Regions from separate parts of the Salinivibrio sp. SS2 genome, predicted to be linked through region 1. Evidence: predicted binding sites of a transcription regulator. Region 1 holds the regulator's gene; each other region holds the start of a gene.
The links. Region 1 encodes CRP, which controls carbon source genes, mostly activating them, when cyclic AMP is high. Its sites were predicted from a motif close to TGTGANNNNNNTCACA; they were not measured.
Positions count from the first base shown of each region.

Region 2: a site for CRP is predicted at 1,200-1,215, ahead of BGK46_RS08175 (NupC/NupG family nucleoside CNT transporter). Genes of this name have one in related genera too.
Region 3: a site for CRP is predicted at 1,281-1,296, ahead of BGK46_RS13155 (CidA/LrgA family protein). Genes of this name have one in related genera too.
Region 4: a site for CRP is predicted at 1,516-1,531, ahead of BGK46_RS14370 (glycogen/starch/alpha-glucan phosphorylase). Genes of this name have one in related genera too.

Region 1 covers NZ_MEBP01000097.1:16,525-18,731, reverse strand. Annotated here, with positions in the region: gene BGK46_RS11980 (hypothetical protein) at 1-837, opposite strand, end outside; gene crp (cAMP-activated global transcriptional regulator CRP) at 967-1,599, opposite strand; gene BGK46_RS11970 (phosphoribulokinase) at 1,851-2,207, opposite strand, start outside.
Region 2 covers NZ_MEBP01000074.1:44,922-47,128, reverse strand. Annotated here, with positions in the region: gene BGK46_RS08175 (NupC/NupG family nucleoside CNT transporter) at 1-984, opposite strand, end outside; gene BGK46_RS08170 (NRAMP family divalent metal transporter) at 1,428-2,207, shown strand, end outside.
Region 3 covers NZ_MEBP01000103.1:5,906-8,112, forward strand. Annotated here, with positions in the region: gene BGK46_RS13150 (LrgB family protein) at 113-823, opposite strand; gene BGK46_RS13155 (CidA/LrgA family protein) at 830-1,261, opposite strand; gene BGK46_RS13160 (LysR family transcriptional regulator) at 1,391-2,207, shown strand, end outside.
Region 4 covers NZ_MEBP01000113.1:16,621-18,827, forward strand. Annotated here, with positions in the region: gene BGK46_RS14370 (glycogen/starch/alpha-glucan phosphorylase) at 1-1,381, opposite strand, end outside; gene malT (HTH-type transcriptional regulator MalT) at 1,876-2,207, shown strand, end outside.

The DNA of each region.
Region 1 (2,207 bases):
ATCGTCAATTGCCTGAGTCTCATTACTCAGATGTGGGTTGTCGACCCGAATAAAGGTGCGCTCACCAATATTGGCTTTCTCAAAGGTCTCTTTTACCAGAGGGGCATTCTCAAAAAATTCGATGAAGGATCCGTCTTGATAGGCGGCCGCAAAGGCATCGTTGAGCATGGTCGCTACCTCTGGGTTTTGGGGCGATACAAACAAGAACATTGGGAAGCGGTAGATTAGCATTAAGTGCGGATCAACCAACAGATTTGTATATTGAGGTCGCTCTGCCAGCTCGCTAAAAGGCTCGATAAGCGCACGCGGGAAGAGGTCGGCCCGTCCGGTATCGACGCCTTTAAAGATATTCTCAAAGCTTGAGATTTCTCGAACCCGAAATCCCGCCGACTGCAAGACCTTCACATCCGCCCAGCCTTGCCCTTGGATCATGGTCAGATTATTGAGCCCAGCTTGGTCACTGATTTGTGCAAGCTTGGGTTCGGTGGCTTGATTGGTAATGAACAAGCGATGGCCTAATAGACCCCGAAAGACTGGATAACGGATGGGAAGTAACTCTGACTCAAGGGTACGGTCGGCCCCGAGCCAATCTACCGTCAGTCGTCCTTGTTTTAGCATTTCCACTTTACGAGACTGAGAGCCAATTTGGCCTTGAAAGGCCTGTAAAGTGACAGACTCACCCGATTTTTCCGCTAAAAACTCAATCAAGTCGATAGCGTATAAATCGAGGGCAGAGCCAGCCCGTGGTTCTGGATGGACAATGGTGATATTCGCCGCAGCAGTTGAAGAAACCGCCGCGAGTAGCAATGCAGCAAGGGTTTGACGTAAGCTTCTCATAAACGACATCCTGTTAATCAGTTGTTAGATGGGTCGTTTCTGAAGTGTAGAACTTAGGTAATTAGTTTCCAGTCAATAAAAACAAAAAAACCGACGCAAAAGCGCCGGTTTTGTCGCAACACGCGAGGATTAGCGTGTGCCGTAAACCACAATGGTTTTACCGTGAGCTGAGATAAGGTTCTGCTCTTCCAGCATTTTAAGGATACGCCCAACCGTCTCACGCGAACAACCAACAATCTGACCAATCTCTTGACGTGTGATCTTGATTTGCATGCCGTCAGGGTGAGTCATGGCGTCAGGTTGCTTCGCCAAGTTAAGTAGGGTTTGCGCAATGCGGCCGGTCACGTCCAGGAAGGCAAGGTCTCCCACTTTCTGGCTGGTCACTTGCAGGCGACGCGCCATCTGAGAGGACAGACGCATCAAAATGTCTGGGTTAACTTGGATCAGCTGGCGGAATTTCTTGAATGAAATTTCTGCCACTTCGCAAGGTGATTTCGCACGTACCCATGCGGTGCGCTCTTGGTCCTCTTCGAACAGACCAAGTTCGCCGATGAAGTCACCTTGGTTAAGGTAAGACAGGATCATCTCCTTGCCTTCTTCATCTTTGATTAGTACGGCCACAGAACCTTTCACGATGTAGTACAAGGTCTCCGCCTTTTCCCCTGCATGGATCAGAGTACTTTTGGACGGGTACTTGTGAATATGACAATGTGAAAGGAACCACTCGAGTGTAGGGTCTGTTTGAGGTTTTCCTGGAACCATATAACTTATTTCCTCTGCATGTGTTGCCCGGCAACGACGTCCTGTCTTTGTCTGAATGGAAACCCATCAGTCCAATGCACAGAATACGAGGTCTTGGCGCAGGCTACAAGCTCACTGTATGTTAACAAGAGTGTATCTTTTTTCTATCTGGATTTCTTGATTTTGATCTAAGCCAACCGCCTAAAAAATCGGCAAAAATGTGGCTAAGATCACGACCTGAGAAGTAATACACGTTAAGTGCGCTACGGCGGTTAACCTATCTTGCCTTTCTCAATCAACTGTTGGATCAAGGGGCGAATAATCAGCTCCATCGCAAATCCCATTTTACCGCCGGGCACGACCAGCGTGTTGTGCCGAGACATAAAGGCGCCACTGATCATTTGCAGTAAATAAGGAAAATCGACGTTCTTCATGCCACGAAAGCGGATCACAACAAAGCTTTCGTCGAGTGAAGGGATCCCTTTTGCATTCAGCGGGTTGGATGTGTCTACGGTCGGGACACGTTGGAAGTTAATATGTGTGCGAGAAAACTGCGGCGTAATGTAGTGCAAATAATCATCCATGGAGCGCACGATCGAGTCCGTGACAGCCTCGCGGGAATGGCCTCG
Region 2 (2,207 bases), on a different contig from region 1:
AAACGATAAGAAGGCAACAAACTCGTTAAGCGCAATTTTCTGGCCAAGTAAGTTACCCACGGTGAAGATCTCGTGCACCGGTACACCGGTGAGTAGTGCCAGCGGTGAGAACAGGTAGCCAAACAGCATTTCTAGGCTTAGACCGTCAATGTCGACCAACTCACCTAAACTACTCAGCCCAGCGTTTAGCATCGCAATCACGCTGATAAAGGCCACCAGCATGGTGCCCACAGCCACCGCGACTTTCATGCCGTTCATCGCGCCGCTGGCGAGGGCGTCAATCGCATTGGCTTGGTCGCTGTCACTGATCTCTACATGGTTTTGTTCTGCGGGCGTCTGTGTTTCCGGCACAATGATTTTTGCCATCAAAAGTCCGCCGGGGGCAGCCATAAAGCTCGCGGCAATCAGGTATTTCAAATCGACACCCATCGCCGCATATCCGCCTAACACACTACCGGCGACCGAGGCCATGCCTCCCACCATCACAGCGAAGAGTTCAGAGCGTGTCATTTGGCTAAGAAAAGGGCGAACTACCAAAGGAGATTCGCCCTGAGAAAGAAAGATGTTGCTGGTTGCCACCAGAGACTCTGCTCGGCTGGTGCCGAGTAATCGCTGTATGCCACCGCCGAGAAGTTTAATAACCCACTGCATAATGCCGAGATGATAAAGGAGGGATATCAGCGCACTGATAAAAATGATTAGCGGCAGAACTTTAACAGCGAAAATAAACCCATCGTTGGCGAGAGGGCCAAACACAAACTCAATGCCTTCGTTGGCAAATGAAAGCAGCTTCGCCGCGCCATTGCTCATAGAGCCCAGCATGGCTTGTCCTACTGGAATGTAAAGCACCAGTGCGGCAAAACCCGCTTGTAGGCCAAATGCCCCAAGCACTGTACGCCAGTTGATCGCTTTACGGTTAGAGGAGAACGCATAGGCGCACAAAAACAGAGCGACGATGCCGGCCGCACTATAGAGAAGTTGCATAAATAGAATACCTTGCCGTGTTGTGTTGCACTTGCGGTACAGATGAGTACGACACGCTGCCAAGGCGGCAAGAGGTTCCATCATGCGTTTCATCGTACCGCGGGTTCGGTGAAGGTGGGCCCAACCTTGGACACTTTTTCTTCAGCCGCGAATCGCGACACAGCCACTCTTTGCCTTTGGGCTGGCGAAGAGCGCATGTTGGGCGGGCATTCTATTGTGATTTGAATCGCATTTCCAGCTAAATTTGGCTTTTGATCACATTTTATTCTCAGCCGCTCACTGAGCGCTACGACGATGGTCGGATAGGCTGCGAGACGGGTTTTTGGCAAGATTGATTGACACAGATCGCTCATATGTTATTGATAACCTGCTATTGACAATAAAATTAATCAAATAGCGATAAAAACAAACACAACAACGCAATTATTATAAAGGAAACAATCATGCAAACCGTCTCTCCTCATGAGGCCGGGTCGCGTCTCTCTGTGATCCAACGTGTTCGCGCCTTGGGGCCGGGCATTATGATGGCCGCTGCTGCCGTGGGTGGCTCTCATCTGGTTGCCTCAACCAAAGCCGGTGCCATTTATGGTTGGCAATTGGCCGCATTAATCCTGCTGGTAAATCTCTTTAAATACCCTTTTTTCCGCGCAGGCGTGCAATACACAGCAGGAACCGGCGAAACCTTAGTAGAGGGCTATGCCCGCCTCGGCCGCGGGTATCTGTGGCTTTTTATCGTGCTCAGCGCGGTATCCGGCGTGATCAATACAGCCGCACTGACTTTATTTAGCGCCAGTCTGCTGAGCTATTTTGTGCCGTTTGATCTTTCCCTGACCGCCCTTTCTATCATTATCGTAATGACTTGTTTGGTCATTCTAATTGCTGGCCATTACAAGGCGTTGGATTGGCTATCTAAAGTGATCATGGCGACGCTTACCTGTGCCACCTTGGTCGCGGTGACTGTAGCAATCGGCAACCCTGTCGCGGTTGAACCTAATTTTCAGGCTCCGTCCATTTGGTCAGTCACGGCGATTGGCTTTATCGTGGTCACCATGGGTTGGATGCCCGCCCCGATTGAAATTTCTAGCATCACCTCGGTGTGGCTAAAGCGTAAAGCGCAATCTGAGCCCATTAATGCTAAAGCGGCGCTGTTTGATTTTAACGTCGGCTATATCGGTACCGCTGCATTGGCGATTGTGTTTCTATCACTCGGTGCCCTGCTGTTG
Region 3 (2,207 bases), on a different contig from region 1:
CGTTATTAGGGTTGGTGAGGATAAAGACCTGCGCGCCAAGCAGAAACTTTCATCCTCTCCCACTTTTCTGTTGTTACAGATAACGTAGCGCAGAAAAGCCCTTAGCGATCACCTACCAAAGCAGCTGACCCAACACAGGGGCAAGCAACACAGTGACCATGCCAGCAATCATCATCACCACACTCGACACCACCCCTTCGGCATGGCCTATCTGATAGGCTTTAGCGGTGCCGGCTCCGTGTGCTGATGCGCCCAAACTTGCGCCGCGTCCTAAGCGCGAGCGAATCGCAATCACGGTCAGAATACTTTCACCAATCGCCATCCCAATCACTCCAGTGAGAACCACAAACAGCGCGGTGAGATCGCTTTGCCCGCCAATCGCTTTGGTGGCTTCTACGGCAAAAGGGGTGGTGATTGAGCGCATCGCCAAACTGCGTTGCAGCAGTTCAGACAGCTCAAACACCCGCGCTAGCACCACAGTACTGGTAATCGCGACCAGCACCGACACAGTGACTCCGATTGACAGGGATAACCAATGGCGGCGGATGAGCGCGCGGTTATCATACACAGGGATCGCAAACGCTACAGTCGCCGGACCCAGAAGCCACAGCAGCCAGTATGATTGCGCCATGTAGTCTTGATACGGAATATTAAACCCGACTACCACCGCGACAATCAGCAAGGGCGCGAGCAACAATGGCATCACCAGAATCGAGGGATGACGGCGATACAGCCATTTGCTCATGTAATAAAAGCCAAGAGTCATTAAAAAGCAGGTAACGCTTAATAACGAGGCGTGAAGCCAAGCAGGTAAAGCAGACATCATGGCTTAGCACTCCGGTTTTAGATCAGGGTGGTGCGTGTGGTGCTGGTTACTGCGGCGGCGCGCCATTTTAACCTCAAAACGATACACTTTATCGACCACCCAAGCGGTTGACGCAATCACCATCGCGGTACTTAAAATCAGAACAACCATGATCTTACCGCCTTCTTGCAGCAATAAATCTTGGTAGTTGACCACCGCCACCACCGCCGGCACAAAAAACAGCAACATCTCGGCTAACAGCCACGCTGCCCCGCGACGTAACCAATCGGCACGGACAATTTTCAACATTAATGCGCCTAACAACAGCAACATACCGGTGAGGTTGGCCGGTAGTGGAATAGCAAAGGTTGTGACCAACCAATCAGACAAAAACCAAATGCCTGCTAAGACAAAGACTTGCAGTAAGGTAAGTAAGGCGTTTTTAATCAATTGCATCGAAGGCGTGCCAAGAATCTGTGAGATGGCTCATAGTTTACGTCTTGGCAGAGAGTGAATAAAGTGACTTTTTTTTATTTAAACTATGCCAAAATGGCATGATTAACGATTAGCTTTTAAGGGCCGTTTATGGATATTCGTGCGTTGCGCTATTTTATTGCCTTGGTGGAAAAGCAGAGCTTTACTGCCGCATCGGCGTCGTTGCATGTAACGCAACCGACAATCAGTAAAATGGTGCGTAACCTTGAGCAAGATGTGGGTCAGCCGTTGTTGCACCGAGAGGGAAGGCGGTTTTGGTTAACCGATGCTGGTGAAGTGGTGTATCAGCGTGCGCAGAGCATTATTGCTGAGTTCGAGCAGCTAAATTCCGAGCTCGATGATCTCAACCAACTGGCGCGCGGCCAGCTTAGATTGGGGATGCCACCGATGATAGGGCCGCTGTATGCCAATGTGTTGCGTGAGTATCGTCAGCGATATCCGAATGTGGCGCTCAGTATTGTTGAATACGGGGGGCGGCGCACCGAACAAGCGCTGATCAATGGGGAGATTGATGTGGCAATCACCATGCTCACCGACACCCAGCCCGAGTGCTTGCAAAGCTTACCCTTACAAACTCACCCCATTTATGCAGTGCTGCCCAACCAAGCCGTGTGGCGTGCGCAAAAAAGCCTGACATGGCAGGCAGTGAAAGATGAGCCGTTTTATCTATATAGCGCCGAATTTACCTTAAGCGACCGGATTATTGCCCGCTGTGAAGAGCACGGTTATCAGCCCACCATTGCCGCGCGTAGCAGTCAGTGGGATTTTTTAGCCGCCTTGGTGAAAAGTGGTGCTGGGGTAGCGTTTTTACCCGCGCCCTTATGCCAGCGCCTTAGCGCCAGCTTGGAGGACAGTGAATTATTGCTAGTGAAACCAATAAGCCCAGCGATTGAATGGCAACTTGGGT
Region 4 (2,207 bases), on a different contig from region 1:
GGCCCGGATAAAGCGCATCAAATTCAGGGAAGAGATCGCGTTTTACCAACTCAGAGTGCAACGCCGCCACACCGTTGACCGCGTACGAGCCAATCACACAGAGGTTTGCCATGCGCACCATGCGCTCGCCCTGATCGTCAATCACAGACAGCACTTGCTGTTTGCGGACATCGCCCGGCCATTTCGCAGCAACGTCTTGCAAGAAGCGGTGGTTGATTTCAAAAATGATTTCCATGTGACGCGGCAGCAAGTTCGCCATTAACGACTCGCTCCACGTCTCCAGCGCTTCTGGAAGCAAGGTATGGTTGGTGTAAGCAAACGTCTGGCTGGAGATAGACCAAGCGTCATCCCAGCTCAAATGATGCTCATCCAACAGCACTCGCATCAGCTCAGGAATGGCGATAGTCGGGTGAGTATCATTCAACTGAATGGTTTCATAATCTGGAAGGGCAGCCAGTGGGTGGCCAGCATCTAAATGGCGACGAAGAATATCCCCAACGGAGGCCGCACTGTGGAAGTATTGCTGCATCAAACGCAACGTTTTACCCGCATCATGATTATCGTTCGGGTAAAGCACTTTGGTCAGGTTGCCTGCATCAATCGCGGCTTGTTGCGCACGGGTATAGTCACCATCATTGAAGGCATCGAGTGCAAATGGCGTCAGTGCTCGACCTTCCCATAAGCGAAGTGGATAAACCGTATTACTTTGATAGCCCACGATAGGCAGATCCCAAGGCATCGCTTGAATATGAAGGCTAGGAACCCATTCGCGGCGCGTGTGACCGTTTTCTTCAATCACCGCTACGTGGCCATAAAAGCCAACCGTTTGGGCAAGGTCAGGACGAACCACTTCCCACGGATAGCCTTCTGGCTCACGCCACGCATCCGGTGCTTCTTGTTGGGCGCCATCTTTAAATGATTGACGGAACAGACCATACTCATAGTGCAAGCCATAGCCGACCGCTGGATACTGTTGGGCTGCGAGCGAGTCCATAAAACACGCGGCCAAGCGGCCCAAACCACCATTCCCCAACGAAGGATCACGCTCTTGCTCAAGCAAATCGGTCAGGCCAAACCCAAACTCGCTGACCACTGCCGCAATTTCATCGTAAAGCCCCATGCTGATCAGGTTGTTGCCCGTTAAACGGCCAATCAAAAACTCAAGGGATAAGTAGTTCACACTCTTCGCTTGTTTGATGGCTAAATCGTTTTCTGTCGCAACCAGATCACTGGTGGTATGTTCGGCCAGCGCGCGGCCTAAGGCGAGATACCAATCGCGCATCTCAGCGGTTTCGGGGGTGCGACCAAGCTGCGTCAAATGCTGGGTCATACTGGCTTTAAAGGCGCTTTTATCAAATGCGTGTTGCTGTTTAGGCGTCATGTCATCGCTCTCGTAATGGAAGAAAATCTCGATGACAGTCATCCTGCCCAAGCCTGTCGATGCAAACATCCTCCCGAGACAGGAGGAGGAAAGGAGGAGTTGTCAGGGCGTAGAGAGCCACATCACAAGCTGTGAGTGAGCTTGCTCTCATCAATGGAGGAATTTCGTGATATTGAGGTGATAAAAATCACAATTTGAGGGAACACTGACCAAAATACGGCTGTGAAAAAAGAACAATCCCTTTTGTTAATTTTGTGCGCTAACGCAAATTGTGGGGGCATTCATCGTCTCTGGCGTGTAACATCTTCTATATTCCGTATCCGAAACAATAAAATTAGTGACTTTAATCACAATTAAAAGGCGTAGCTGCACCAAAATAGAGCAATTGCACCATTATCAGCGCTGGATCATAGTTTGTGACAGACCAGTTACATACACTTGCGTACAAGGATAAACGCGGCAAAGCCGCACTCGCTGTAAAGGACCTTCTCGCTATGTGGATCCCGTCAAAACTTACCCGTCCCGGCCGTCTCTACAATGCCATCTTGCGCCCGCGCGTATTGGATATCCTCCAACAAGCGCCACATTACAAATTGGTGTTGTTCCGCTCGCCGGCAGGTTACGGCAAAACCACCATGGCCGCACAATGGCTCGCCGATCAAAACCATGTCGGCTGGTTCAGCATTGATGACAGCGACAACGACAGCTTCCGCTTTATCAACTACTTGTTGCAAGCATTAAATAAAGCGACCCACGATGGGTGCCCCAATACCGTTAAGCTAGCAGAAAAACGCCAGTTCTCATCCCTGCGTGCGCTGCTCTCCGA